DNA from 3 places in the Pseudomonas sp. Z3-6 genome. Region 2 is predicted to be linked to each of the others. Evidence: predicted binding sites of a transcription regulator. Region 2 holds the regulator's gene; each other region holds the start of a gene.
The links. Region 2 encodes FliA, which starts transcription of late flagellar genes. Its sites were predicted from a motif close to CTAAAGTTTNNNNNNNNNNNGCCGNTAA; they were not measured.
Positions count from the first base shown of each region.

Region 1: J3P88_RS28250 (methyl-accepting chemotaxis protein) is a predicted target of FliA. The motif match lies at 6,667-6,694, and genes of this name have one in related genera.
Region 3: J3P88_RS17150 (methyl-accepting chemotaxis protein) is a predicted target of FliA. The motif match lies at 8,309-8,336, and genes of this name have one in related genera.

Region 1 covers NZ_CP071644.1:6,531,930-6,542,101, reverse strand. Annotated here, with positions in the region: gene J3P88_RS28260 (glucan biosynthesis protein G) at 1-1,572, shown strand, start outside; gene mdoH (glucans biosynthesis glucosyltransferase MdoH) at 1,565-4,135, shown strand; gene J3P88_RS28250 (methyl-accepting chemotaxis protein) at 4,708-6,624, opposite strand; gene J3P88_RS28245 (16S rRNA (uracil(1498)-N(3))-methyltransferase) at 6,871-7,578, opposite strand; gene tatC (twin-arginine translocase subunit TatC) at 7,575-8,372, opposite strand; gene tatB (Sec-independent protein translocase protein TatB) at 8,369-8,788, opposite strand; gene J3P88_RS28230 (twin-arginine translocase TatA/TatE family subunit) at 8,799-9,086, opposite strand; gene J3P88_RS28225 (phosphoribosyl-ATP diphosphatase) at 9,111-9,443, opposite strand; gene hisI (phosphoribosyl-AMP cyclohydrolase) at 9,436-9,834, opposite strand; gene ubiB (ubiquinone biosynthesis regulatory protein kinase UbiB) at 9,966-10,172, opposite strand, start outside.
Region 2 covers NZ_CP071644.1:5,136,975-5,147,146, reverse strand. Annotated here, with positions in the region: gene flhA (flagellar biosynthesis protein FlhA) at 1-815, shown strand, start outside; gene flhF (flagellar biosynthesis protein FlhF) at 827-2,176, shown strand; gene fleN (flagellar synthesis regulator FleN) at 2,292-3,122, shown strand; gene fliA (RNA polymerase sigma factor FliA) at 3,119-3,862, shown strand; gene J3P88_RS22220 (chemotaxis response regulator CheY) at 4,030-4,401, shown strand; gene J3P88_RS22215 (protein phosphatase CheZ) at 4,420-5,205, shown strand; gene J3P88_RS22210 (chemotaxis protein CheA) at 5,234-7,492, shown strand; gene J3P88_RS22205 (protein-glutamate methylesterase/protein-glutamine glutaminase) at 7,541-8,674, shown strand; gene J3P88_RS22200 (flagellar motor protein) at 8,674-9,414, shown strand; gene motD (flagellar motor protein MotD) at 9,430-10,172, shown strand, end outside.
Region 3 covers NZ_CP071644.1:3,857,384-3,867,555, forward strand. Annotated here, with positions in the region: gene J3P88_RS17115 (molybdopterin cofactor-binding domain-containing protein) at 1-768, shown strand, start outside; gene J3P88_RS17120 (AraC family transcriptional regulator N-terminal domain-containing protein) at 811-1,719, opposite strand; gene J3P88_RS17125 (YkgJ family cysteine cluster protein) at 1,962-2,708, opposite strand; gene J3P88_RS17130 (alpha/beta fold hydrolase) at 2,936-4,003, opposite strand; gene J3P88_RS17135 (AraC family transcriptional regulator ligand-binding domain-containing protein) at 4,252-5,214, opposite strand; gene J3P88_RS17140 (sterol desaturase family protein) at 5,282-6,136, shown strand; gene J3P88_RS17145 (NADPH-dependent FMN reductase) at 6,133-6,726, shown strand; gene J3P88_RS17150 (methyl-accepting chemotaxis protein) at 6,743-8,254, opposite strand; gene J3P88_RS17155 (MalY/PatB family protein) at 8,435-9,583, shown strand; gene J3P88_RS17160 (VOC family protein) at 9,759-10,163, opposite strand.

The sequences.
Region 1 (10,172 bases), 1.4 Mb from region 2:
CGCGAAATGAAGTTCGCCGATTATCAGAAAATCCGTTTCCGCACCGAAAAAGCGGAATGGGCCGACCAGAAGACCCCGTTCCGGCTGTCCTTCTATCACCAGGGCATGCATTTCGACACGCCGGTGAAAATCAACGAAATCACCGCGACCACCGTCGACGAGATCAAGTACGACCCGACACGGTTCGATTTCGGCGACGTGAAGTTCGATCCCAAGGCCACCGAACAGTTGGGCTACGCCGGTTTCCGCGTGTTGTACCCGATCAACAAGGCCGACAAGCAAGACGAAATCATGACCATGCTGGGCGCGAGTTACTTCCGCGTCATCGGCAAGGGCCAGGTCTACGGCTTGTCCGCGCGTGGCATGGCCATCGACACCGCGTTGCCATCCGGTGAAGAGTTCCCACGCTTTCGCGAGTTCTGGATCCAGCGTCCGAAACCAACCGACAAGCACCTGGTGATCTTCGCCCTGCTGGATTCGCCACGGGCCACCGGCGCTTATCGCCTGACCGTGCGTCCGGGCACCGACACCGTTGTCGACGTGAAATCCCGGGTGTTCCTGCGCGATCGCGTCAACAAACTGGGCATCGCCCCGTTGACCAGCATGTTCCTGTTCGGCGCCAACCAGCCGTCCAAGGTGCTCAACTACCGTCGTGAACTCCACGATTCCAGCGGCCTGTCCATCCATGCCGGCAACGGCGAGTGGATCTGGCGTCCGCTGAACAACCCGAAACACTTGGCCGTGAGCAACTTCTCGGTAGAAAACCCGCGTGGTTTCGGCCTGCTGCAACGGGGTCGTGACTTCAGCCACTATGAAGACCTGGATGACCGTTACGAAAAACGCCCAAGCGCCTGGATCGAACCGAAAGGCGATTGGGGCAAGGGCACCGTCGATCTGGTCGAGATCCCGACCGCCGACGAAACCAACGACAACATCGTTGCGTTCTGGAGCCCGGAAAAACTGCCTGAGCCAGGCCAGCCGCTGGACTTCGCCTACCGTCTGCACTGGACCCTCGACGAAGCCAACCTGCACTCGCCAGACAGTGCCTGGGTCAAGCAGACCCTGCGCTCCACCGGTGATGTGAAGCAGTCCAACCTGATCCGTCAACCGGACGGCAGCGTGGCCTACCTGGTGGATTTCGAAGGGCCGTCCCTGCAAGCGTTGCCTGAAGACGCCGAAGTGCGTAGCCAGGTGAGCGTTGGCGACAATGGCGAGATCGTCGAGAACAGCGTGCGCTACAACCCTGAAACCAAGGGCTGGCGCCTGACGCTGCGACTGAAGATCAAGGACCCGAAACAGGCCACCGAGATGCGTGCGGCACTGGTTCGTCCGCTGACGCCTGTCGAAGCCCCGGCCGCCTCGCATTCCGCGACCACGACCCTGGCCAAGGCTGACAAGATCGCCCGCCAGCAGACTGAAAAAGAGCTCGCGAAAGAAAAAGCGCAAGACGAAGCCAAGGCTGTCCAGGCGGACACCGCCGCGGTCGAACCGACCCCAACCCAGCAGGAACCGGAACCGACTGAGCAAGTCCTGACCGAGACCTGGAGCTATCAGTTGCCAGCCGATGAGTAATACTCCAGTACAGCCAGAGACACTCAGTGAGTACCTGGCCCACTTGCCCATGACCGACGAGCAGCGCGCCGAACTGGCGGGCTGCAAGTCCTTCAGCGAATTGCACGAACGCCTGTCGTCGCCGACGTTCGACGCGCCCACCGAGGCTGTGCAAGCCTCGGTGGGCCGCCGGCTGACCCTGAGCACCGCCGAAGAGCTTGAAGAAGCGGAAATGCTGGGGCTCGACGCCAGTGGCCGGGTGTGCCTGAAAGCGACACCGCCGATCCGTCGGACCAAGGTCGTGCCGGAGCCGTGGCGCACCAATATCCTGGTGCGCGCCTGGCGGCGCCTGACCGGTCGCACCAACCCGCCGAAGCCGCCCAAGGATGAGCGCGTGCTGCCCCATGCACGCTGGCGTACCGTGGGTTCGATCCGCCGCTACATCCTGTTGATCCTGATGCTCGGCCAGACCATCGTCGCCGGTTGGTACATGAAGGGCATCATGCCGTATCAGGGCTGGTCGTTCGTCGACCTGGAAGAAGTCCTGCACCAACCGCTGTTGCAGACGGCCACGCAAGTGCTGCCGTATGCGTTGCAGACCAGCATTCTGATTCTGTTCGGGATCCTGTTCTGCTGGGTGTCGGCAGGTTTCTGGACAGCGCTGATGGGCTTTCTCGAATTGCTCACCGGCCACGACAAATACCGCATCTCCGGCGCCAGCGCCGGCAACGAGCCGATTCCCAAGGATGCCCGCACCGCGCTGGTGATGCCGATCTGCAACGAAGACGTGCCGCGGGTATTCGCCGGTTTGCGCGCCACCTTCGAGTCGGTGGCCGCCACCGGTGACCTGGATCGCTTCGATTTCTTCGTGCTCAGCGACAGTAACGAAACCGATATCTGCGTGGCCGAACAGCAAGCCTGGCTGGACGTCTGCCGTGAAGCCGGGGGCTTCGGCAAGATCTTCTACCGTCGTCGTCGCCGTCGCGTGAAACGCAAGAGCGGCAACCTCGACGACTTCTGCCGTCGCTGGGGCAGCGACTACAAGTATATGGTCGTGCTCGATGCGGACTCGGTGATGAGCGGCGAATGCCTGACCAGCCTGGTGCGCCTGATGGAAGCCACGCCGGACGCCGGCATCATCCAGACCGCGCCGCGGGCTTCGGGCATGGACACGCTGTATGCGCGCATGCAGCAGTTCGCCACGCGAGTGTACGGTCCGCTGTTCACCGCCGGCCTGCACTTCTGGCAGTTGGGTGAATCCCATTACTGGGGTCACAACGCGATCATCCGGATGAAGCCGTTCATCGATCACTGCGCCTTGGCGCCGTTGCCGGGTAAAGGCGCGTTCTCGGGCGCGATCCTGTCCCACGACTTTGTCGAAGCCGCGCTGATGCGCCGTGCCGGCTGGGGCGTGTGGATTGCCTATGACCTGCCGGGCAGCTACGAAGAGCTGCCACCGAACCTGCTGGACGAACTCAAGCGTGACCGTCGCTGGTGCCACGGCAACCTGATGAACTTCCGGCTGTTCCTGGTCAAGGGCATGCACCCGGTGCACCGTGCGGTGTTCCTGACCGGCGTGATGTCTTATCTGTCGGCGCCGCTGTGGTTCTTCTTCCTGGTGCTGTCCACCGCGCTGCTGGCGGTGAACACGCTGATGGAGCCGCAGTACTTCCTTGAGCCACGCCAGCTGTATCCGCTGTGGCCGCAATGGCATCCGGAAAAGGCCATCGCCCTGTTCTCGACGACCATCGTGTTGCTGTTCCTGCCCAAGCTGCTGAGCATCGTGCTGATCTGGGCCAAGGGCGCGAAGGAATTCGGTGGCAAGTTCAAGGTGACCATGTCGATGTTGCTGGAGATGCTGTTCTCCATGCTGCTGGCGCCGGTTCGCATGATCTTCCACACCCGTTTCGTGCTCGCCGCTTTCCTGGGCTGGGCCGCGACCTGGAACTCGCCGAAACGTGACGACGACTCCACGCCATGGAGCGAAGCGGTCAAGCGTCACGGTCCACAAACCTTGCTGGGCTTCTTCTGGGCCTTGCTGGTGATCTGGCTGAACCCAAGCTTCCTCTGGTGGCTGGTGCCGATCGTTGGGTCGCTGATCCTGTCGATCCCGGTGTCGGTGATCTCCAGTCGCGTGGGCCTGGGCTTGAAATCCCGTGATGAGAGCCTGTTCCTGATTCCCGAGGAATACGCACCGCCCCAGGAGCTGCTGTCGACGGACCAGTACACCCATGAGAACCGTTGGCACGCGCTGAACGACGGTTTCATCCGGGCGGTGGTCGATCCACAACAGAACGCCTTGGCGTATGCGCTGGCCACCTCGCGTCACGGCCAGGCCGAGCCGATTGAATGGCTGCGGGTCGAACGCGTTCGCCACGCTTTGAAGGTCGGCCCTGCCGGTCTCAATAACGCTGAGCGGCTGGCCTTGCTGAGCGACCCGGTGGCCTTGTCCCGCCTGCACGAGCAGGTCTGGAGCGAGGCGCATCCCGAGTGGCTGGCGGCGTGGCGTGAGTCGGTGAAGGCCGATCCTCATGCACCGTTGTTGCCGCTGCAGCCGGTGAGCGTGCAGCCTCAAGTGGCCTGATACACAAAAAGCCCCGCTTCTGGAAGGAAGCGGGGCTTTTTGTTGGGCGCATTTCTATCTGCGGATCGCCCTTGTGGCGAGGGAGCTTGCTCCCGCTGGGCTGCGGAGCAGCCCCAAAACCATTCTGCAAGGTGCGTCTGGGAACAGCAGGGTGGTTTTTTACGACTGCTGCGCAGCCGAGCGGGAGCAAGCTCCCTCGCCACGGGTTTGTTGTTTGCTCAGGAAAAATGGCTTTTCCAGTGGAAGTGAAGGCCAGATCATAGCCCCGCCGCCATCGCGAGCAAGCTCGGCTCCCACAGGGATTGGCGGTGGAGCGAGCTTGCTCGCGATGGCGGTGTGTCAGTTTGCGGTGATGTTGGATGTGCCGGCCTCTTCGCGAGCAGGCTCGCTCCCACAGGAGAGACGCGAGCCCACCAAGAGCCAGGCCGCCTCGCGGCGGCCCACGGAGCAATGCCTTCGTTCAGGCATGCCGAGCCTAGGCGAGGCACCGAGTGGTGGGGCGGGAGGGCTTTGCTTACTTTTGACTGGGCCGGGCTTCCGGGCTTCTCAGAAGTGAGCAGCCCCAAAGGACATCAAACCCGAAAGCGCCCCACCAACGTCTGCAAATGAACCCCCAACCGCGCCAGCTCAGCACTGGAGGCAGCCGTCTCCTCACTGGACGCCGCCGTCTGCTCCGACACATCACGCACATTCAGCACACTACGATTAATCTCCTCAGCCACCGCACTCTGCTGCTCGGCCGCTGCGGCAATTTGCTGATTCATCGACTGGATCGCCGAAACTGTCCGAGTGATGTTCTCCAACGAACTCCCCGCACGACGGGTCAGTTCGACGCTGCTGTCGGTCAGGCTACGGCTGTTGTCCATGATGGTCGCGACCTGTTCGGTACCGGTCTGCAGGCCCACGATCAGTTCTTCAATCTCTTCGGTGGATTTCTGGGTGCGCTGGGCCAAGCTACGGACCTCGTCGGCCACCACGGCGAAGCCCCGACCGGCTTCGCCGGCACGGGCTGCCTCGATGGCCGCGTTGAGGGCCAGCAGGTTGGTCTGCTGGGCCACGGACTTGATCACGTCCAGGACGCTGCCGATCTTGTCGCTCTCACGCTTCAAATCGCCCATGGCGGCAGTGGAGTTGCCTACTTCCTTGGCCAGGCGCTCGATCTGGGCGATGGCTTCGCCAACGACCTTGTCGCCTTCACGGGCTTGCTGGTCGGCGGCGACGGCGGCTTCGGAAGCTTCCTCGGCGTTGCGCGCCACTTCCTGCACCGTGGCGGTCATTTCGTGCATGGCGGTGGCGACCTGATCGGTTTCCACTTTTTGGCTGTTGACCCCGGCGCTGGTCTGTTCGGTCACGCTTGAGAGTTGTTCAGCGGCGCTGGCGATCTGGGTAACCCCTTCACCGATGCCACCGATCAATTGCCGTAAGCCGACGGTCATGCTTTGCATGGCACGTTGCAGTTGGCCGAGTTCGTCGCGGCGGTCGGAGGTAAGGTTGTGGGTCAGGTCGCCAGCGGCGACGCGCTCTGCCACCTTCAGGGTCTGATCCAGCGGGCCGACGATCTGTCGGGTAATGAGCAGGGCGGCGATCACGCCAAACAGCAGCGCCAGTGCGGCGGCTGCGATCAGGACGCTCTTGGCCTGGGCGGTGTCGTGGTCACGCACGGCGGTCTGGGACACGGTGAGCTTCTGGCTGGAATCGATCAGTACCTGGCCCTGCTGACTCATGCTCTGCAATGCGGCGCCGTTATCAAGTTGGGAATCGCGGAACTGGCTGACCGCCGCTCGATAGATGTTCATCGAGTCGCTGGCCTGTTGGAGCTTGTCGGCGTGCTCTTCGGGCAACTGCGCCGGCAAGCGTGCCAAGAGTTTCAAGACATCGGTGATTGCATCGATGGCCGGTTGTTGGGCCTCGCTTTTACCGCTGTAGGTGTAGCCGCGAACCTGATAGCGCGCCTGTTGGATGGCCTTGCTCAAGGTCACGATGCTGTTGAACTGGGTGATGTCGCCACCTTGCAGCAGCGCTTTTTCCACTTCGGCGACGCGGGCCACGGTGTTATCGGCGCTGGCGCCCAGCTTGCTGCGGGCGTCTTCGCGGCTGACGGTGGCGCTGGTCATCTGGGCGAAGGCGCTTTTGTATTCGGCGACGGCGGCCAGTTGCTGGTCGATCAGTGCAACATCGGCAGGCTGTTCGATCAACTCGCGAGCGGTTTTCAGGCCGGCTTCGAGTTTGCCAAGCAGGTCGTTGACCTGTTGCGGCCCTTTCTCGCCCCGCGTGGTGTTGTAGTCGATGCTGGCCAGGTTCAAGTCCTTGCTCAAGTCATTGAGACTGGCAATGAACCCCAGCTTGTCGCCCCGGCTGATGACATTGCCCAGGCCGGACCAGCCGGTGAACGCAATCATCAAGGTGAGGAGCAGCACCAGGCCGAAGCCTGCGCCGAGTTTGCGGTTAACGCTTACATTTCCCAGACCCTGGGCAAGCCACCCGAACATGCTGATACTCCCTTGGAGCGTTGAATTGGTTTTATGGGGAATGTATCGGCAGCTTGGGCGCGATCTGTAGGAATGAACTCAGGATTCTAAGGCTGTTTATTTTGTGGCGAGGGGATTTATCCCCGTGGGGACGCGAAGCGGCCCTAAGCAGTGACGTGCCCACTCATTGACTGGGCACCGAAGAGGGGCTGCTGCGCAGCCCGGCGGGGATAAATCCCCTCGCCACAGGAGAAGCGGCGATGCCATTTAGAACAACCTTGCCAGCAGGGCTGTAACGGCAGTCTCGACCCGCAGGATCCGCTCTCCCAGCTGCACCGGTTGCAAGCCGGCCTTGCCCAGCAGGTCGATCTCGTAGGGGATCCAGCCGCCTTCGGGGCCAATTGCCAGGGTGACGGGTTCCGTCAGGGCCCGGGGGCAGGGTGGGTGGTTGCCTGGGTGGCCGACCAGCCCGAGGGTCCCGTCCACAAGGGCCGGCAGGCGGTCTTCAACGAAGGGCTTGAAGCGCTTTTCAGTGACGATTTCAGGCAGCACGCTGTCCCGAGCCTGCTCCAGGCCCAGGATCAATTGCTCACGAATCGCCTCGGGCTCCAGGAACGGCGTCTGCCAAAAGCTCTTTTCCACGCGATAGCTGTTGACCAGCACCACCCGCGGCACGCCCATGGTGGCGATGGTCTGGAACACTCGCCGGAGCATTTTCGGACGCGGCAGGGCGAGCACCAGGGTCAGTGGCAACTTGGCCGGTGGCGCCTGGTCGAGGATCACTTGCAGTTCGGCTTCCCGAGCTTCCAGGCGCAGCACCTGGGCTGTGCCCATCAACCCGCCAATGCGCCCGACACGCAGGTTGTCGCCGACCGCGCTGCGGTGGACTTCCTGCATGTGGGTCAACCGGCGATCGCTCAGGATGACGCGGTCAGGCCCGATGAAATCGGCCTCTTCGAGCAACAGCAGGTTCACGCTTGGGTCGCTGGCGGCTGATCGTTGTGGTCATCGACCGGTTGGTCCTCGGGGTCTTCCTGCCGACGTTTGCGCACCAGGCCACCGAACAGGATGCCGATCTCGAACAGTAGCCACATCGGCACGGCCAACAGGGTCTGGGAAAAGATATCCGGCGGGGTCAGGATCATGCCGACCACGAAACAGCCGATGATCACGTAGGGGCGGATCTTCTTCAGGTAGGCGACATCGACCACGCCGATCCACACCAGCAGCACCACCGCCACCGGGATTTCGAATGCCACGCCGAAGGCGAAGAACAGCGTCATGACGAAATCCAGGTAGCTGCTGATGTCCGTCATCATCTCCACGCCCGCCGGGGTGGCGGCGGCGAAGAACTTGAAGATCAGTGGGAACACCAGGTAATAGGCGAAGGCCATGCCGGTGTAGAAGAGCAGGATGCTGGACACCAGCAGCGGCACGGCGATGCGTTTTTCATGCTTGTACAGGCCCGGTGCGATGAAGCCCCAGATCTGGTGCAGGATCACCGGGATCGCCAGGAACAGCGAGACCATCATCGTCAGCTTCAGTGGCGTCAGGAACGGCGACGACACGTCGGTGGCGATCATCGTCGCCCCTACCGGCAAGTACTGGCGCAGCGGCGTGGAGACGAAGGTGTAGATCTGCTGGGTGAAGGAAAACAGCCCGGCGAAGATGATGAAAACCGCCGCGACGCAACGCAGCAGGCGGGTGCGCAACTCGGTGAGGTGCGATACCAGCGGCATCGGCTGGTCGTTTTCAGGGATATCGCTCATGGGGCTCGCGGCGGCAAAGTAGGGTCGTTAGGCGCAGGCGCAGCGGTGGAGGCTGTGTCCGCTACCGTCGGTGTCGCTGGCGCCGGTTCTGCCACCGGCACGCCGCTTTCTGGCGTTTGGGAAGCCATCGTCGGCTCGACCACGGGCTGGACCGGCGTCGGTTCCTGTTGGGTCGGCGTGAAGATTTTCCGCGCTTCCTGCTCCAGGGACAGAATATGTTCGTTGTGCAGTTGCCGACGGATATCGTCGGCACCGATTTCACGTTCAACTTCCTGTTTGATCGCATTGAAGCTGCGCTTCAGGCGCCCGATCCACAGACCGGCAGTGCGCGCAGCACCCGGCAGGCGCTCGGGGCCCAATACCAACAGGGCGACGAGGCCGACGAGCAGCAGTTCAGTGAAGCTGATCCCAAACATTAGTCAGTGCTCACGAGTCTTTGCGGATGGGCTCTTCGACTTTCTGGGCCTGCACATCGATGGTATTCGGTGCATTCACAGGCTGAGTGGCCTGCGGGTGTACCGGTTGGGCCGGTTGTCCGGGCTGGGCTTGGGTGGTCGTCGGATCGGCTGGTTTTTCATCATCGTTCATGGCTTTGCGAAAGCCCTTGATCGACTCGCCGACATCGGTGCCGAGGTTTTTCAGTTTCTTGGTACCGAACACCAGCACCACGACGACCAGGATGACGACCCAGTGTTTCCAGTCAAAGATACCCATGTGGCTACTCCTCTCAAAAATTGATCAGGCGGACGGGCGCGAGGCTTTCTCGACGTGCCCGGACAGACCGAAACGACGGTCCAGTTCATCCAGTACGGCCTGCGGATGCTGCCCCAGTTGGGCCAGCATGACCAGGCTGTGGAACCACAGGTCGGCGGTCTCGTAGATCACGTCGCTGCAATCGCCGCTGACAGCGGCGTCCTTGGCGGCGAGGATGGTCTCGATCGACTCTTCGCCGACTTTCTCCAGAATCTTGTTCAAGCCCTTGTGGTACAGGCTGGCGACATAGGAACTGTCGGCGGCGGCGCCCTTGCGCTCTTCCAGCACCTGGGCCAGGCGGGTCAGGGTGTCACTCATGGGTATGTCCTGAATAAATGGCATGCGGGTCCTTGAGCACCGGGTCGACGGTTTTCCAATCGCCGTTCTCGAAGACGCGATAAAAGCAGCTTTGACGGCCGGTGTGGCAGGCAATCTCGCCGACCTGCTCGACCATCAGGATGATGACGTCGCCGTCGCAGTCCAGGCGCATCTCATGCAGGTGCTGCACGTGGCCGGACTCTTCACCCTTGCGCCACAGCTTGCCACGGGAACGTGACCAATAGATGGCGCGGTTCTCGGCAGCGGTCAGGGCCAGTGCTTCGCGGTTCATCCAGGCCATCATCAATACGCGCCCGGTCTTGTGGTCCTGGGCGATGGCCGGCACCAGGCCGTCAGCGTCCCACTTGATCTCGTCCTGCCAGTTTTTCATCGTTGGTCCTGACGGCAGCGGCAAGCTTTAAGCTTCAAGCTGCAAATAAAAGCGATTCTGTGTTGGGTTGAGCGATGGGTTCAACCGTTTTAGCTTGAGGCTTGCAGCTTATCGCTTGCAACTGATCCGTGCTATCGACGAACGACCAGATACAGACCGACCACCACCATGATACCGGCCGGCCAGTGGCCCAGTTGGCTCAGCGGCCCGCCGGTCGCCAGCACCGCGCCGCCCCCCAGGTGAGCCGCGCCAAGCAGGCGCAACAGCCAGTCGTCCTTGCGTCGATGCCACGGGGGCGCCGGGTCGTGGGCGTGGGGCTGGGACATGCGTTCGAGCAG
Region 2 (10,172 bases):
CCGAGATCTACCCCGACCGCGAGCTGGCGATCAACCCTGGCCAGGTCTACGGCAGCCTCAACGGCATCACCGCCAAGGATCCGGCTTTTGGCCTGGAGGCGGTGTGGATCGAAATCAGCCAGCGGGCCCAGGCCCAGTCCCTCGGCTACACCGTGGTGGACGCCAGTACCGTGGTGGCGACCCACTTGAACCAGATTCTGTACAAGCACTCCAGCGAGCTGATTGGCCACGAAGAAGTCCAGCAACTCCTGCAAGTACTGGCCAAAGGCTCGCCGAAGCTGGCTGAAGAGTTGGTGCCGGGCGTGGTTTCGTTGTCGCAGTTGCTCAAGGTCCTGCAAGCGTTGTTGGCCGAGCAAGTGCCTGTGCGCGACATACGCAGTATTGCCGAAGCCATCGCCAACAACGCGTCCAAGAGTCAAGATACCGCCGCCCTGGTGGCCGCGGTTCGGGTCGGCGTATCCCGTGCAATCGTCCAAAGCATTGTAGGCACTGAGTCTGAGCTGCCTGTTATCACCTTGGAGCCAAGGTTGGAACAGATATTGCTCAATAGTCTGCAGAAGGCAGGACAAGGCTCGGAAGAGGGTGTTCTGCTGGAGCCAAGCATGGCCGAGAAGCTGCAGCGTTCGCTGATCGAGGCAGCCCAGCGGCAAGAGATGCAAGGCCAACCGGTGATCCTGCTGGTGGCCGGTCCGATTCGCGCGATGCTCTCGCGATTCGGACGCCTCGCGGTCCCGGGGCTGCATGTGCTGGCGTACCAGGAAATACCGGACAACAAGCAAGTGACCATCGTTGCGACAGTAGGGCCCAACGGCTGAGGTAGTGGTTTATGCAAGTGAAGCGTTTTTTCGCCGCAGACATGCGTCAGGCCATGAAACTGGTTCGTGACGAGCTGGGCGCTGAAGCAGCCATCATTGGCAACCGTCGTATCGCCGGCGGTGTCGAGCTGACGGCGGCCCTGGATTACAAATTGTCGGCGCTGGCGCCACGGGTTCCGAACATGGAACTTGAAGATGAGCTGCGCAAGACTCAATCGCGCATCGCCAGCGCCCAGGCCGAACTGAGCCTGCGCAGCAGCGAAGGCGAAGGCGCGCCGGGCACCAATCGTCAATTGTTCGCCGGTCAGCCGCTGACCGCCGGCCTGCCGTTGACCGCCGCCGAACCGCTGATGGAACAGGTCCAGGCCGAACCGCGTCGTCCAGAGCCGGCACCTGCCGCGCCAGCCCGTGGGCTTGACCCGCGCGCCCTGGACTCGATGCGCTTCGAACTCAACAGCCTGCGCGAGCTGATGGAAGTCCAGCTCGGCTCCCTGGCCTGGAACCAGCTGCAAGGCAGCCGTCCGGCCCAGGCCAACCTGTGGCGTCGCCTGCAACGCATCGGCCTGTCCGGCCCGTTGTCCCGCGACCTGCTGGCGCTGATCAATGGTATCGAAGAGCCGCGCCAGGCCTGGCGCATGCTGCTGGCGCACCTGGCACGCATGATTGCCACGCCGGAAGTCGAGCCGCTGGAAGAGGGCGGGGTCATTGCCATGGTCGGTCCTGCCGGCATGGGCAAGACCACCACCCTGGCCAAGCTCGCCGCCCGTTATGTACTCAAGTACGGCGCCCAGAGCATCGCCCTGGTAAGCATGGACAGTTTCCGCATCGGTGCCCAGGAACAACTCAAGACCCTGGGCCGGATCCTCAATGTGTCGGTGACCCATGTGGATCCGGGCCAATCCCTGGCCCAGGCGCTGGAACCGCTGCTGCGCAAACGCGTCGTGCTGATCGATACCGCCGGCCTGCAAGCCAGCGATCCGGCCCTGCGCATGCAGCTCGAAAGCCTGGCCGGACGCGGTATCAAGTCAAAAAATTATCTCGTGTTGGCAACCACCAGCCAGAAACAGGTTCTAACCGCCGCATACCACAGCTACAAACGCTGCGGGCTGGCCGGCTGCATCCTGACTAAGCTGGACGAAACGGCAAGCCTGGGCGAGGTGTTGAGCCTGGCGATCGGTCATGAACTGCCGGTGGCCTACCTGACCGACGGGCCGCGGATCCCGGATGATTTGCATCTGCCGCGCCGTCATCAACTGGTCAGTCGTGCCGTGAGTGTGCAAATGCAGGAAGAACCCAGCGAAGAAGCCATGGCTGACATGTTCGCTGACATCTACCACAGCCCGACCAAGCAGGTCGGCTGAGGTAATCATGAATATTTTTTGTACCTACATCGATGGTCTGCCATGCATTGTTCCGTATGCGAACGCGCAGCCAGTAATGTGGCCTCCGTCTAAGAAGACAAGGTAAAGAACGAACATGGGCAGCATGCATCCCGTACAGGTGATCGCGGTGACCGGCGGCAAAGGTGGCGTCGGGAAGACTAACGTGTCAGTGAACTTGTCCCTGGCTCTGGCAGAGCTTGGCCGACGGGTCATGCTGCTGGACGCCGACCTGGGCCTGGCGAACGTCGACGTGTTGCTGGGGCTTACCCCCAAACGCACCCTGGCGGACGTGATCGAAGGCCGTTGCGAACTGCGCGACGTGCTGTTGCAGGGGCCGGGCGGGATTCGCATCGTGCCGGCTGCCTCCGGCACCCAGAGCATGGTTCACCTGACCCCGGCGCAGCACGCGGGCCTGATCCAGGCGTTCAGCGACATCGGCGATAACCTCGATGTGCTGGTAATCGATACCGCGGCCGGCATCGGCGACTCGGTCGTCAGTTTCGTGCGCGCCGCCCAGGAAGTGCTGCTGGTGGTCTGCGACGAACCGACGTCCATCACCGACGCCTATGCCCTGATCAAACTGCTTAACCGCGACTATGGCATGAACCGCTTCCGCGTCCTGGCCAACATGGCCCAGAGCCCGCAGGAAGGACGCAACCTGTTCGCCAAGTTGACGAAGGTCACCGATCGCTTCCTGGACGTCGCCCTACAATACGTCGGTGCAGTGCCTTACGACGAAAGCGTGCGCAAGGCCGTCCAGAAGCAACGTGCCGTTTATGAAGCCTTTCCACGTTCCAAATGCGCGCTGGCGTTCAAGGCGATCGCCCAAAAGGTCGATACCTGGCCGCTGCCGGCCAACCCCCGCGGGCATCTGGAGTTTTTCGTCGAGCGTCTTGTGCAACAAACAGCAGGGCCCGTGTTATGACAGCCAGCGGTTACAACCATCTCTACAAAAAATCGGCACGGGACGCCCAATACGAATTGATCGAGCGTTATGCGCCACTGGTCAAGCGTATCGCCTATCACTTGCTGGCGCGGTTGCCGGCCAGTGTCCAGGTCGAGGATTTGATCCAGGCCGGCATGATCGGCCTGCTTGAAGTGTCGAACAAATACGACGCCAGCAAGGGCGCCAGTTTCGAGACCTATGCCGGTATTCGCATTCGTGGGGCGATGCTCGATGAAGTCCGCAAGGGCGATTGGGCGCCGCGTTCGGTGCACCGCAATACCCGCATGGTCAGTGACGCGATTCGGGCAATCGAAGCTAAAACTGGGCGTGACGCTAAAGATCACGAGGTTGCGGCCGAACTCCAGTTGAGTCTCGATGATTATTACGGGATTTTGAACGATACCTTGGGCAGTCGCCTGTTCAGCTTCGACGACCTCTTGCAGGACGGCGAGCACGAAGGGCTGCATGAGGATAACGCGAGTGCTCACATGGAGCCGTCGCGTGACCTGGAAGATGAACGTTTCCAGAGTGCGCTGGCGGATGCGATTGCCAATTTGCCGGAACGTGAGCGACTGGTCTTGGCGCTGTACTACGACGAAGAGCTGAACCTCAAGGAAATCGGTGAGGTCCTGGGGGTCAGCGAATCTCGGGTCAGCCAGTTACACAGCCAGTGCGCGGCCCGCTTGCGGGGCCGTTTGGGGGAGTGGCGAGCGCGCTGACAGGCAGTGTGGGGACACTGCGAGCGGGACTGGCATGGCGTTGCCGGGTCAGTTTCCATCCGTTGTGCTCCAGACCGTTGTCGAGTGTTGTGCCGGAATTGATTGAAATGGCGCGTCCAGGTGCTGGGCGCGTTTAAGACTGCTTGGAGGTCGAATTGGACAAGAACATGAAAATCCTCATCGTTGATGACTTCTCAACGATGCGGCGGATCATAAAAAACCTGTTGCGTGACCTTGGGTTCACCAACACGGTCGAGGCGGATGATGGCGTCACAGCCATTCCGGTCCTCAACAGCGGGAGCATCGACTTTCTGGTGACTGACTGGAACATGCCCGGCATGACCGGTATCGACTTGCTGCGCCATGTGCGCGCCGACGAAAAACTCAAGCACCTCCCGGTGCTGATGGTGACTGCCGAAGCCAAGCGCGAGCAGATCATCGAAGCGGCCCAGGCCGGTGTAAACGGCTATGTGGTCAAGCCCTTCACGGCCCAGGCGTTGAAAGAGAAGATCGAAAAAATCTTCGAACGCATCGGTTAACGGCGCCACGGGGGAGCTATGGACAACGAATCTTCAATGGGCGATTTCGAATCGACCCTGAAAAAACATGCCCGCGAACTGGTCGACAGCCTTGAAAAAGGTCGCTTTGGCGATGCGGTTCAAATGATCCATGAGCTCAACCAGACCCGTGACCGTGGTCTGTATCAGGAAGTGGGCAAGCTCACGCGTGAACTGCACAGCGCGATTGTCAATTTCCAGATCGACCCGCACATGCCGCAGGCCGAGGAAGTCTCGCAGATCACCGACGCCACCGAGCGCCTGGGCTATGTGGTCAAGCTGACGGAGGCCGCGGCCAACCGCACCATGGACCTGGTGGAAAGCGCAACACCGCTGGTCAATGGCCTGAGTGAAGAGGCCCAGGCCTTGAGCACCGACTGGGGCCGGTTCATGCGTCGCGAAGTCGGTGCTGAAGAATTTCGGGAGCTGGCCCGTCGGGTCGACGGTTTCCTGACGCGCAGCAGCAACGAAAACCGCGCCGTGGCCAGTAACCTCAACGACATTCTGCTGGCCCAGGACTATCAAGACCTGACCGGCCAGGTGATCAAGCGTGTGACCCAACTGGTCACCGAAGTGGAAAGCAACCTGCTCAAACTGGTGCTGATGGCTAGCCAGGTCGACCGCTTTGCAGGCATCGAACACGACCGTGAAGCGATACTTGCTGAAAAAGATCCACAAAAACATCTCTCTCAGGGTGAAGGTCCGCAAATTCATGCCGATAAAAGAGAAGACGTTATGTCCGGTCAGGACGATGTGGACGATTTGCTGTCCAGCCTTGGATTTTGATTTAGCCCTATTTTAGGAGCAGCCATTAATGAGCTTCGGCGCCGATGAAGAGATCCTTCAGGATTTCCTGGTTGAGGCCGGCGAGATTCTAGAGCAACTGTCCGAACAGCTGGTCGAGCTGGAAAGCCGACCTGATGATGCGGATCTGCTCAATGCAATTTTTCGCGGTTTCCACACTGTAAAAGGAGGCGCCGGCTTCCTCCAGCTCAACGAGCTGGTGGAGTGCTGTCACATTGCCGAGAACGTGTTCGACATCCTGCGCAAGGGTGAGCGTCGCGTTGATTCGGAATTGATGGACGTGGTGCTCGAAGCGCTGGATGCGGTCAACAGCATGTTCAGCGAAGTGCGTGAGCGCTCGCCGATTACCCCGGCCACCCCCGAGCTGCTCGCCGCGCTGGCACGCCTGGCCGAGCCGCAATCGGCTGACGAAGCCGCGCCGGTTGCCGAGGCAGTGGTTGAAGAACCAGTCGCCGAAGAATCGGGCGACATCACCGATAATGAATTCGAACAGTTGCTGGACTCCCTGAGTGCCGTCAAGGCCCAGGCCGAGGCACCGGCCGCTCAGGTTGCGCCGGCTGCACCGGCCAGCAATGGGGCTGGCAGCGACGAAATCACCGATGCCGAGTTCGAGTCGCTGCTCGACCAGCTTCACGGCAAGGGCCAATTCGCGCCAGATGCCGTTGTCCCGCCAGCAGCCCCGGCCGCCGCGAAAGCGGCGGGCGACAGCTCGGACATCACCGACGACGAATTCGAAGCCTTGCTCGACCAGTTGCATGGCAAGGGCACCTTTGCCGTTGACGCCCTGGATTCGGCCATCGCTTCGGCACCGACGCCGGCCAAACCTGCTGCCGCTGCCGCAGGCAGCGACCTGATCAGCGACCACGAATTCGAATCGCTGCTCGATGAGCTGCACGGCAAGGGCAAGTTCAGCGAGGTCGGTACCGCTTCCGCCGCGCCTGCCGCCGCCAAGACGGCCGCACCGGCGGCCAAGGCCGCGCCCAAACCCGCCGCCAAGGCACCGGAACCCAAGGCCGAGCCCGCCAAGCCTGCCGCTGCCGCCGCCCCGGCGCCAGCCCGTGCTCCAGCGGCTGCGCCAGCGGAAAAACCGGCCAGCGAAGCCGAGACCACCGTTCGGGTCGATACCGCACGCCTGGACGAGATCATGAACATGGTCGGCGAGCTGGTGCTGGTGCGTAACCGCCTGGTGCGCCTGGGCCTCAACAGCCAGGACGAAGCCATGTCCAAGGCTGTGTCGAACCTCGACGTGGTCACGGCCGATTTGCAGACTGCGGTCATGAAGACCCGGATGCAGCCGATCAAGAAAGTCTTCGGGCGCTTCCCGCGCCTGGTTCGCGACCTGGCTCGCCAGCTCAAGAAAGAAATCAACCTGGAACTGGTGGGTGAAGAGACCGACCTCGACAAGAACCTTGTCGAGGCCCTGGCCGACCCGCTGGTCCACTTGGTGCGCAACGCGGTCGACCACGGCATCGAGTCGCCGGAAGAACGCGAAGCCTCGGGCAAGGTCCGCAGCGGCAAGGTGATCCTGGCCGCAGAGCAGGAGGGCGACCACATCCTGCTGTCGATCTCCGATGATGGCAAAGGCATGGACCCGAATGTGTTGCGTTCCATCGCGGTGAAACGCGGTGTGATGGACAAGGATGCCGCCGACCGCCTGAGCGATACCGAGTGCTACAACCTGATCTTCGCCCCGGGCTTCTCGACCAAGACCGAGATCTCCGACGTGTCGGGCCGTGGCGTGGGCATGGACGTGGTGAAAACCAAGATTTCCCAGCTCAACGGTTCGATCAATATCTACTCGACCAAGGGCCAGGGCTCGAAGATCGTCATCAAGGTCCCGTTGACCCTGGCGATCATGCCGACGCTCATGGTGATGCTGGGCAACCAGGCCTTCGCCTTCCCGTTGGTCAACGTCAACGAGATTTTCCACCTCGACCTGTCGCGCACCAACGTGGTCGACGGCCAGGAAGTGGTCATCGTGCGGGACAAGGCGCTGCCGCTGTTCTACCTCAAGCGCTGGCTGGTCAGCTCCGCTGCTCACGTCGAGCAGGGCGAAGGCCACGTGGTGATCCTTTCGGTGGGCACCCAGCGGATCGGCTTTGTCGTCGACCAGTTGGTGGGCCAGGAAGAAGTGGTCATCAAGCCGTTGGGCAAGATGCTCCAGGGCACCCCGGGCATGTCCGGCGCCACCATCACCGGCGACGGCCGCATCGCGTTGATTCTCGATGTGCCAAGCATGCTCAAGCGTTACGCCGCCCGGCGTATTTGATTCTGGAGGGGAGCGGCCCAGGGCCGCGCCTCGTCTAACGGAGTGTTTATGGTAGTTAAAGTCCTGGTGGTGGACGATTCGGGGTTTTTCCGTCGCCGCGTCTCGGAAATTCTTTCAGCGGACACGAGTATTCAGGTCGTCGGTACCGCGACTAACGGCAAAGAGGCGATCGATCAGGCCCTGGCACTCAAGCCGGACGTGATCACCATGGACTACGAGATGCCGATGATGGACGGCATCACGGCCGTGCGGCATATCATGCAGCGCTGCCCGACCCCGGTCTTGATGTTTTCCTCCCTGACCCATGAAGGCGCCCGGGTGACCCTCGATGCGCTGGACGCCGGGGCGGTGGATTTCCTGCCGAAGAATTTCGAAGACATTTCGCGCAACCCGGACAAGGTCCGGCAGTTGCTGTGCGAAAAGGTCCACAGCATTTCCCGCAGCAATCGCCGTGTCAGTGCCTACAGCGCGCCGGCACCCGCCCCGGTTGCGGCGCCAAGCCCGGCGCCTGCGCCGACGGTTTCGAGCAGCTTCAATCCTGCACCGGTGCGTAGCGCCCCGGCACCTGCGCCGACGCGTTCGGCGCCTGCCAGTGCATCGTCGCCGGCACCCAAGCGCAAAGCCTACAAGCTGGTGGCGATTGGTACGTCCACCGGCGGCCCGGTGGCGCTGCAACGGGTCCTGACTCAGTTGCCCGCCAACTTCCCGGCCCCCATCGTGCTGATCCAGCACATGCCGGCGGCGTTCACCAAGGCATTTGCCGAGCGCTTGGACAAGCTCTGCAACATCAGCGTCAAGGAAGCCGAGGATGGCGACATCCTGCGTCCCGGCCTGGCGTTGCTGGCACCGGGTGGCAAGCAGATGATGATCGACGGCCGCGGCGCGGTGAAAATCCTGCCGGGCGATGAGCGTCTGAACTACAAGCCTTGCGTGGACATTACCTTCGGTTCCGCCGCCAAGTCCTACGGCGACAAAGTTTTGGCAGTGGTGCTGACCGGCATGGGCGCCGACGGTCGCGAAGGCGCGCGCCTGCTCAAGCAGGGCGGCAGTGCGATCTGGGCCCAGGACGAAGCCAGTTGCGTGATCTACGGCATGCCCATGGCGATCGTGAAAGCTGATCTTGCCGACGCGGTGTACGGATTGGATGACATCGGTCGACACCTGGTCGAGGCCTGCCTGTAATGGATGTGCTCAGCCTGATTGGCATCACCATGGCGTTCGTCGCCATCATTGGCGGCAATTACCTGGAAGGCGGTCATCTCGGCGCGCTGGCCAACGGTCCGGCGGCGTTGATCGTGATCGGCGGCACCATTGGCGCGGCGCTGTTGCAATCACCCATGAGCGCTTTCAAGCGCGCCATGCAGGTGCTGATCTGGATTCTGTTCCCGCCCCGTGTCGACCTGGCTGGTGGCATCGACCGCGTGGTGAACTGGAGCCTGACCGCTCGCAAGGAAGGCTTGCTGGGCCTGGAAGGGGTGGCCGATGCCGAGCCTGACAGCTATTCGCGCAAAGGCCTGCAATTGCTGGTGGACGGCGCCGAGCCGGAAGCCATCCGCAGCATCCTGGAGGTGGACTTCTACACCCAGGAAAGTCGCGACATCGAGGCGGCCAAGGTCTTCGAAAGCATGGGCGGCTACGCGCCGACCATTGGCATCATCGGCGCGGTGATGGGTCTGATCCATGTAATGGGCAACCTGGCCGATCCGTCGCAACTGGGCAGCGGCATCGCCGTGGCATTCGTCGCGACGATCTACGGCGTGGCGAGCGCCAACCTGGTGTTGCTGCCGATCGCGGCCAAACTCAAGTCCATCGCGTTGCGTCAGTCGCGCTATCGCGAAATGCTGCTGGAAGGGATCCTGTCGATCGCCGAGGGTGAGAACCCGCGCTCCATTGAATTGAAGCTCCAGGGCTTCATGGATTAATGGGGGATATGGAGCATGGCACGTCGCAGGCATCGTGAAGAACACGTCAACCATGAACGCTGGCTGGTTTCCTACGCCGACTTCATCACGCTGCTGTTCGCTTTTTTCGTGGTCATGTATTCGATCTCGTCAGTCAACGAAGGCAAGTACAAAGTCATTTCCGAGGCGTTGATCGGGGTCTTCACTGATTCCGACCGGGCTCTCAAGCCCATTCCGATCGGCGAGGAGCGGCCCAAGACCACCACGCCGGCCAAACCCTTGGTCAAGGACAGCGAGCAGGTCGACGCCGGTATCGCCGGCAGTAGCGATCCGTTGAAAAGCATCGCCGACGACATCAGCGCGGCGTTCGGCGACCTGATCAGCTCCAACCAGATGACCGTGCGCGGCAACGAGCTGTGGGTCGAGATCGAACTCAATTCCAGCCTGTTGTTCGGCAGTGGCGATGCCATGCCCAGCGACATGGCGTTCAACATCATCGATAAGGTCGCGGCGATCCTCAAGCCGTTCGACAACCCGATCCACGTCGAAGGCTTCACCGACGACCAGCCGATCCGTACCGCGCAATACCCGACCAACTGGGAACTGTCCTCGGCCCGCTCGGCGAGCATCGTGCGCATGCTGGCGATGCAGGGACTCAATCCCGGGCGCTTGGCATCGGTGGGGTATGGCGAGTTCCAGCCGGTGGCCAACAACGCCACCGCCGAGGGGCGTGCGCGCAACCGTCGCGTAATATTGGTGGTGTCGCGCAACCTCGATGT
Region 3 (10,172 bases), 1.3 Mb from region 2:
GTGGGCCAATCGATCATCACCGGCACCGTGTTTGGCGGGCGGGTAAAAAATGGCATCGACCCGACCGCCACCGAGGGCATGCGCAATCCCTATCCGCTGCCCATGCGCCTGACAGTTCATCATCCCAAGCTCAACGTGCCCGTATTGTGGTGGCGCAGCGTAGGCTCCACCCATACGGCGTTTGTGATGGAGACGTTGATCGACGAGATCGCCCGCACCACCAAACAGGATCCGGTGGCGTACCGGATGAAGTTGTTTGGCGACCAGAGCCCACGCCATCGCGAAGCGCTGCAGTTGGCCGTGGACAAGAGCGAGTACGGCAAGCGCCAGCTAGCGGCGGGCCGTGCCTGGGGCGTGGCGGTCCACGAGTCGTTCAGTTCGGTGGTGGCATATGTGGTCGAAGCCTCGGTGCAGGATGGCCGCCCCGTGCTGCACAACGTGACCGCCGGCGTGCACTGCAACCTGGTCGTCAACCCACGCAGCGTCGAGGCCCAGGTCCAGGGCGCGGCGCTGATGGGCTTGTCGATGTGCCTGCCCGGTGGCGCCGTCACCCTGAAGGACGGCGTGGTGCAGCAGAGCAATTTTGCCGACTTCAGCGTGCCGCGCATTACCGACATGCCGGAATTCGCCGTCCACATCGTGCCCAGCGCCGAGCCGCCCACGGGAATGGGCGAACCCGGCCTGCCAGCGTTGGCCCCCGCTTTTGCCAACGCCGTGGCGAGCCTGACGGGTAAACCGTTGCGTGAGTTGCCGTTCAAGTTAGTGTGATGGGGCGAGGCTGTCTGGTCGCAATGCCAGGCAGCCTCGCGATCACAAGCGAATCCGTTTGATATCCCGCTGCGGCGGCGCCCCAAAGAGACGGCTGTATTCACGGCTGAACTGCGAGGCACTTTCATAGCCAACCAAGCCCCCTGCACTACTCGCGTCGACGTTCTGGCTCAACATCAACTGCCGAGCGGCTTGTAGCCGCAGTTGCTTCTGGTATTGCAACGGGCTCATGCCGGTTACAGTGCGAAAATGCTGGCGAAATGTGGAAGGACTCATGTGGGCTTGTGCCGCCAGATCGTCCATGCGCAACGCCTGGCGAAAATTCAGTTTCAGCCAGGCGACGGTCTTGGCAATGTGCTGGCTGGGTGAACCGGCAGCAATCACATGCAGCAACTGCGGCGCGTGGGCACCACTCAACAGGCGAGCGACGATCTCTTCCTTGATCAGCGGCGCCACCGTCTCAAGCAGGGACGGCTCCTCCAATAGCGCTATCAAGCGTCGCAGGGCGTCCAGTACGCCAGCATCCAGCGCTTGTACGGTTATCGGTCGAAACGCGTCGTCGCGCATGCGTTGTGACAGCTGCATGCGCTCGGCCACCTGCATCACCATCGTGCTGTCGAATCTGAGCATCATGCCCAGGAATGGCTTGGCGACGCTGGCTTGGGAAACATGGGAAATGACCGGCAGATCCACGCAGGTCACCATGGACTGACCGGGCGCGTAGGTCAGTATCTCGTCCCCGATCATGGCTTGTTTGCGGCCTTGCAAGGTCACGCCGATGCCCAGGCCGTAGAGGCAATGCATCGGCGCGGTGATCGCTTTGCGCCGATGCAGGGTCAAACCGGCAATAGCCGTTATCTGGTCGCCATCGCTGGGCACATGCCGGCTGACTGAACCGACCAGGCGACTGATATCGCTGACGCTCTGGTCGCTTTTAAAATCGGTGTGCACACTTCACTCCTTGGAAACTCGGGCCCACGACTCGCGGCGATGGCGAACAATGTTCGGCATCGCCGCGAGTCGTGGGCCAATATGGACGCAGTATGCTGGGTCGGCGGTTCGGATCGTTTGCCTGATTGGCGCTATTTCTTGCACGATTCAACGAGCTGTGGCGGGCGTCACTCCCTCAGAGGCAGTTATAACAAGATATTTCAGAAGCTGGGAGTGCACAAAGTGATGGCTCCGTCGGTTGCCTAAAGAGTCTGGAAGATGTAGCCGGTGGACGGTTGATCGTCCAACGCGACACCTACTTGCGACAGTCGTTGGGCCAAGGCCGGCGTCTCGACCCGCACTTTCCAGTCCACGCGTGCCGGTGCCACGGGGGCGCGGTCGTAGCGCATGATCGCTTCAGCCAACTGCACTCGGTCTGGCAAGTACACCGCCAGCGCGTTGCCCTTCCAAGCGGCGACGCTCAGGCCCATGGCTTCACACAGCGCAATCTTGGCCTGGGCATCGTCCCGGTCCGCCTGGCGGGAACGTTCGATCTGATCGGCCAGTAGCGGATCGACGACGCGGTCGGTGAACAAGACCTCGCCCGCCTCCCAGACTTCGGGGGGACAGATCTTGTCGGCTGGACGCAAGGCAATGAGTGGATTGATTTCCATCGGGTAGATCCGACAAACCAGCGGCCGCTCTTCATAGATCCCACAACGACCATCGTCGCCGAGATTGCGGCACTGCGTCAGCGCATTGCCTGCCAGTACCGCAACAACTCGAATTCGGGCATCGCCACTGTTGACTTCCACCGCCCTTTGGGCGCTGTGGGCGAATTGTCGCGGTTCCGAGGGCCAGGTCGACTCATCGAATGCCTCCAGTACGACCGCCACCTCATGCCCGCGTTGTAGCCACTGCCTTGCCTCTCCCAGTGTCAGTGGAATCAGCCGACCCTTGCAGCAAACCCCGCAGCCGTTGCAGGCAAAGCGGATCGCGTTGTTTTCCATATCAAGCACTCGCACACATGTTTTTGAACGCCTACAGAAGGCCCCACCATTCGGATACATGCGTGGCAGGGCCTCAGGGCCGCGAGAGTATGTGGAGCGAAACGTCCATCCGCTTGCCGGATCCGCCGGCATGTTTGCCTGATCCAAGGTGATTTCCGGTATCAGCCTTTGGGAGGAAAACTCGTTGTTTCAGGCAACCTTTCACAATAGATATGAGGAACGCAGCATCATCGAAGATGATCGGCATCGATCACAGCCTGGGCGAACGCCTGCGGCGCCTCTTGCGGCAGGTTGTGACCGATGCCGCCATCGATCAGGCGATGCTCATATTTCCCGGAGAAGCGCTTGGCGTAGGCTTCGGCGGGCGGATGGGGAGCGCCATTGGCGTCGCCTTCCAGGGTGATGGTTGGCACGCTGATCGACGGGAACGTCGCCAGTTTCTTCTCCAGCCTGTCGTATTTGGCTTCGCCCTTGACCAGCCCCAGGCGCCAGCGATAGTTGAAGATTGAAACGGCGACATGGTCGGGGTTCTGCAAGGCGGCGGCGCTTCGATCAAACGTCGCGTCATCGAAATTCCACTTCGGCGACGCCAGCTTCCAGATCAGCTTGGCGAAGTCGTGGGTGTTCTTCTCATAACCGAGACGGCCACGCTCGGTCGCAAAGTAGAACTGGTACCACCACTGCAACTCAGCAGCCGGCGGCAGCGGCGCCTTGCCGGCCTCCTGGCTGCCGATCAGGTAGCCACTCACCGCCACCAGCGCCTTCACCCGCTCTGGCCAAAGGGCCGCGACGATGTCGGCGGTGCGTGCTCCCCAGTCGTAACCGCCGAGCACGGCCTGCTTGATGTTCAGCGCGTCCATGAAATCGATGAGATCGCTTGCCAACGCCGAAGGCTGGCCGTTGCGCAGGGTCTTGGCAGACAGGAAACGTGTATCGCCATAACCGCGGGCATACGGGATCAGCACGCGATAGCCCTTCTCTGCCAGCGCCGGCGCCACATCGGCGTAGCTGTGGATGTCATAGGGCCAACCGTGCAACAGGATCACCACCGGCCCGTCGGCGGGACCCACTTCGGCATAGGAAACGTCGAGCAGGCCGGCCTTGACGTGCTTGAGCGGGCCGAACGAGGTGTGGCTGCCGGGGGTGATCGCGCCGACAGTGCTCGCCGGCAGATCGGCCGCGCTGGCCGGGGAAGAGGTCAATGCCAAGGCGCCCATCTGCATCATTGCCAACGCCAGGAGCGTGGGTGCAAGCAGACGGCGATGCCGGGGTACGGGGGAATTGTTTATATCCATGTGAAGCTCCTTGCGAACGACGTGGGTAAGCCAGTGAGACGGCTTGGGCCGTCTCGATGGGTCCCATTTGACGTTGGCCAGGTATCGCGAATGTGTCAGCGACGGGCTGGAATGCAAGCGTCCGTATCGATCGTGAGCCAGGATACGCTGAGATACATTCGGAGCTCACAAAAATGGGCCGCTGCACAGCCCAGCGGGAGCAAGCTCCCTCGCCACGATGTGCACACGCCTGCAATGCGCGGAGTGGCTTATTTCACCGCACGCCACCGGTTTCGTGCATGCAGATAGGCGGTCGTATCGCTGTAGCCCAGTTGGGCGGCGATCTGCGCTATAGGTTCGCCTTGCATTTCCAGGAGTTGCTCCAGTTCGGCGCGCACCTGGTCGAGCAATTGCCTGAAGGTCGTGCCTTGTTCTTCAAGGCGCCGGCGCAGCGTCCTCGGCGTCTGGTGCAGCGCGTGCGCCAGATCCACCAGCGTCGGCGTCTCGCCTTTGGCCAGCGATTGTCGAACGCCCTCGGCGAGCCGGGCCGACCAACCGGTGAAGTGGCGATGCGTGGCCAACCGACGGTCGAGTTCCTGAGTCAGCAGCTCCAGCAGTCCGTGATGACGCGTTTGCATCGGCAGACGTGTGCTGGGGGCATCGAAGTAGAAACGGTTGACCGGGCAATCGAACTCGACACGGTCGCCGAACCAGTGGCTGTACTGGAGGTAGTACGAGGGTCGCGAATGGGCGAATTGGGCGAGAACCGGTTGTACGTCCCTCCCCGTTCCTTGTCGTAGTTGCGTAATGGCCATCACGCCGTAGTGCTCGACCACATACCGCGCCAGATCACCCGGCGCGTCGACATTCAGCTCGACCCCCAGGCCGTTCTCATCATTGACCAAACGCACCGTGTCGGTGTCAGCGGCCAGCGGTGCGTACCGCGCCCAGAGCTGCATGGCCGAGAGGACGTCAGGACTGTACAGGCAAAGGTAGGCCAGGACGTGCCAGTCCTGCGGCGTGAATAACCCGAACAAGTTCAAGCCGATCGCCGGATCGACCCGCGCAGCCTCGCGCCAGAGCTGATCCAGTTCGATTAGGTTGTAGTCCTTGTGCTTCCCGCCCGCATGACTGTCCAGGAACCGCTCCAGCACCTGGCCCAATTTGCCCCGGTGAAAGCGTTGGGGTGAGCGATTGACCGCTTCTCGCTCGATTCTGTCCGTTTCGCGCATTGGGAGGGCTGACTCGCTGGCTTCTAATGAAATGGCATTGCCCGCTGGGGCCTTAATCGAGAGTGCCATGAATACAACAATGCTCGCCAATAATCCTTCCGCTGTCGTGGCCGGGATATTTCTCGCCTTCATTTTGCTGGAACTTGCTTGCTCGGCCTTGCGCCAGTCATCCGCCGGCAGACGTGACGTACTGATTGAAATCATCGGCTCCGGGATCCTGGTTGCAATCACCTTCCCTGCCGTCATGTGGCTGAGCGGCAAGCTGCTCGGCCTGGCTGCCCCGCAGATGAAGGATGCGCTGGTGGCAATCCCTTGGGCCGCGGGTTTCGTGTTGTTCCTGCTGCTGGACGACATGACGCAATACTGGTGGCATCGCCTGACTCACCGGGTGCCCGCCCTCTACGCACTGCATCGTGCCCATCATTCCGCGCCCTACATGAGTGTCCGGATCGTTTACCGCAACAACAGCTTCTACTACCTGCTCATGCCCGGTATCTGGCTGTCCGGCATGCTGATCTACCTGGGCCTTGCGCCGGTCTACTACGTCTATCTAATCATCAAGATGACCGTCATTTTCGCCGCGCACAGCAGCGTGGCCTGGGATGACAAATTGTATGGCGTTCGCGTGTTGCGGCCCCTGGTCTGGATCCTGGAGCGGACGATTTCGACCCCGGCCACCCACTCGGCCCACCATGGCTTGACGGCCGAGGACGGTGTCACCCACTACAAAGGCAACTTCGGCAACTTGCTGTTTCTATGGGACGTCTTGTTTGGGACCGCAAAGATCACGCGCCGACGTCCGCCCGCCTACGGCATCGAGCATCTGTCGCCGATCAGTTGGCAAGAAGAATTGTTCTGGCCCGTCGTACGCGCTCGCCGTACCGCGCCCAAGACCCGCGTCCAACCGGAGGTGACGCCGTGAGCCGCCGTATCGTCGTGCTGTCGGGCTCCAATCGGGCGGGCAGCCAGTCGCTCAAAGTGGCAAATCATCTGCGGCAGCGACTGACAGATCTAAACCTGTGGGAGGCCAGCGACTTGATTGACTTGGCCACCAGCCGACTGCCGCTTTGGCCGGAACAAGACCGCGACCAGCTGTGGCCCGCTCAACAAGCGATCCTTGCCAAAGCGACGGCGCTGATCGTGATCAGTCCGGAATGGAACGGCATGGCCTGCCCAGCGCTGAAGAACTTCTTCCTGTACGCGGGGATCAGCGAGCTCGGGCACAAACCCGCGCTGTTGGTGGGTGTCTCGGCGGGCCTGGGCGGCGCGTACCCGATCGCCGAGTTGCGTGCGTCGAGTTACAAGAATTGCCGGCTCCTTTATTTGCCTGAACACCTGATCATTCGAAACGTGGAATCGATGTTCAATGACCAGGCGCCGGCCAACGAAGACGACAAGCGCATTCGCGAACGTGCTGATTGGGCGTTGCGCCTGCTCAGCCAGTACGACGTTGCATGTCGCGAGATCAGGCGGGCCCTTGAACAGCCTCCGGCGTTTTCTACCGGTATGTAGGCGGTAAGTCCTGCGCTCAGGCCGCCCCGGGCTTCCCATGAAACGCCTGCCCCAACACCGCCAATCGCTCCGCCAACGGTGGCAAGCATTGGCTGCTGCGGGTCAGGACGCCGATGTTGTCAGCGTTGCGCTCAGCCACGGCCTGCACGCTTTGCAGACGCTGGCTGATGCCGATCGACGCCTGGGATTGCTCCTGGGTGGTGCTGGCAATCAGGTCGTTGAAATGGTTGATCACGGCAATGTCTTCGACCACGGCATGCAACAGTTGCGAAGCCATTTGGCTGGCGGACACGCAGCGTTCTACCCCGTCGCGGCTACCTTGCATCGCGGCGGCGGCCTGGCGGCTGCCTTGTTGCAGCTTGGCGATGATCTGCTGGATCTCGGTGGTGGACGTCGAGGTCTTTTTTGAAAGGGTGCGGACCTCGTCGGCCACGACCGCGAACCCGCGGCCCTGATCACCGGCACGGGCGGCTTCGATGGCCGCGTTGAGGGCCAGCAGGTTGGTCTGCTCGGCAATACCATTGATCACATCCAGTACCTGGCCGATTTGCTGGGCCTGCTCGGCCAGCACCTGCACGGTGTCGTTGGTCAGGTTGATGCGCCCTGCCAGCTCGACGATCTCTTCCCGGGTCTGGTCAACCGTGCTGCGTCCGCGGTTGACCTGCTCATTGGCCTGGCCGGCACGCAGCAAGGTCTGGTCGACGTGGCCGGCGATGTTCTCCATGGCTTGGACCAGGTGGCCGATCGCACCGCTCATCTGCGCCACTTCGTCGAGTTGGTGGCGGGCGCCGGTTTCCAGGGTCTGGCCAACCTGGGACAAGTCCTGGCCCAGGTCCGAGAGGTTGCGGGTGTCGCGCACCACACCGTCCACCAGTTGGGTGACCTGTTGGAGGAAATGATCGAAACGCTCGCTCGAAGAAACCTTGACGCCCTCACCGCGCTGCCTGTCGGTGTCATGGCTCAACTGAGCGGCCGCTGCCAATACCTTGTCGAGCACCTCCTGGTTTTCCGTGGCGTCGGCCAGGCTCTGGTTCGCCAGGTAAATCAGGATCACGCTTTCCACCACCACGTAGAACGCGTGGAGGAAGATCATCGACCAGCCGCCGTGAGTCTCCATGACGAACACCGGATAACCCTGGTGTTGAAGCCAGTGAAAACTGAGGTGATGAACCGCGATGGTGGCGGCGGCCACGACAATCGGCAGCCAGTCACGGTAGAACGTCAACACGGCCAGCAGCACGAAGATCCCGAAGTGGAACTCGGTCACGCCGTGGGTCTGGTTGATATGCAGCGCCGCCATGACCATCAACGCCACCGCAATGACGCAGCGCATGGCCCGCGTGCCCGCCAGGACGCGATAAAGCCCGGTGCTCGCCACGCAGGTGGTCGCCCCCACCAGCAACGCCCGGGTGAACGTCGAGTGCAGGAAGGCCAGGCCCAGGGAATACAGCAGCGCCAGCCAAAGCAGCCCCAGCATGATGCGGTCGGCTTTACGGTGGTGGTCGTTAAAGCGCACGGGCAATGTCATGGGGGTCGTCCTTTTCAAAGACTTGGAGGTCCGTTACCAAATGCCGTAAATGGCTTAGCGGCGTTTCGAGAGGGAACTTTAACTGATTATCATCAATTAGTGGCACTGCGCCACCAAGCTTTTCTCAGCGGCCTTTGCTTTATGATGTCCGCCATCTCATGACTGACTGATGGAACCCCCATGACTTTCGATTTCGACACCGTATTGGAGCGCCACGGCACCGGCAGTACCAAATGGAGCCGCTACCCGGCGGATGTGTTGCCGATGTGGGTGGCCGACATGGATTTCGCCGCCCCGCCGATGGTCATTGACGCACTGCACAAGCGCCTCGAACATCCGATGCTCGGCTACAGCGTCGCCCAGGACGATCTGCGTGCAGCCATCACGGCTGACCTGTGGAGCAAGTACGCCTGGCGCGTCGAGCCTCAGCAGATCGTGTTCCTGCCCGGCGTCGAGCCAGGTTTCAACATGGCGCTGCATGCCTTGGTGGAACCCCGGCAGAACGTCGTGGTGCAGGTGCCCAACTACCCGCCGCTGCGCCACGCCCCTGGTCACTGGCAGTTGAACAAAGTGGAATTGCCGTTCACCCCGGTCAACGGTGAGTTCCATACGCCGTTGGCCGCGTTGCGCGAAGCGTTGCAGGGCGGCGGCGCCTTGTTGCTGAGCAATCCCCACAACCCGCTGGGCAAAGTGTTCGAGCGTGAAGAACTCCAGGCCGTGGCCGACATTTGCCTGGCGCAGGACGCCTGGATCATCTCCGACGAGATCCATGCCGAACTGTGCTTCGACGGTCGCGTGCACATACCGACTGCGTCCCTCAGCCCCGAGATTGCCGAGCGCACCATCACCCTGATGTCCGCCAGCAAGGCCTACAACATCGCGGGGCTGAAAACCTCGTTCGCGATCATCCAGAACGCCAAGCTGCGCGAACGGGTCAACAGCGCCCGGGCAGGCATGGTCGACAGCGTCAATGCCCTGGGCCTGGAAGCGACCCGCGCGGCCTACAGCGAAGCCGGCCCGTGGCTGGAAGCCCTCAAAGCCTACCTGCAAGCCAACCGTGATTACCTGGTCGAGGCGGTGAACACTCGCCTGCCGGGCATCACCATGACCGTGCCCCAAGGCACTTACCTGGCCTGGCTGGATTGTTCAGGCTTGGAGCTGGATGACCCGCAAGGATTCTTCTTGAAGGAAGCCAAGGTCGGGCTCAGTGCCGGGCTGGATTTTGGTGACGATGCCGGGCAGTTCGTGCGCCTGAACTTCGGCTGCCCGCGGGCGTTACTGGAGGAAGGGATTGCGCGGATGGAGCGCAGCCTGAAAGCCAGGGGTTGATCCAACCGGCGACGCAGAGCCCCTGTGGCGAGGGAGCTTGCTCCCGCTGGGTTGCGAAGCGGCCCCCAACGACCACACAACTCGGTGTTGGTGAGAATTGAGGGGGCTGCTGCGCAGCCCAGCGGGAGCAAGCTCCCTCGCCACAGAGGCTTCATCGCCGCAATGGATCGGTGCTCTATTCCTGCATATCCGGCGCATAAACAAAACACAGCTTGTTTCCCTCCGGATCGCGGCAATACGCGCCGAAATAGCCTTCGCAATATTGCGGCCGCGGGCCGGGAGGGCCTTCGTCGGTACCGCCCATGGCCATCGCCTGCTCCCAGGCGGCGCGGACGGTTTGCGGGGAGTCGGCGGCGAAGCTCACTTGCATGCCATTGCCCCAGGTCGCGGGCAAGCCGTTGAACGGCAGTTGGACAAACACCTGGGGCCAGTGCTTGCCCGGCTGACGCCAGCCTTCCCCCGGCGGGCCCGAATCGTTTTCGCTCGCCATGCGCTCCAGTCCCAGGCAGCCGAGGACTGCGTCATAAAAAGCGACCATTTTCGGCAGGTCGCGGGCGCCGATCTGGATGTGGCTGAACATGGCCCTGCT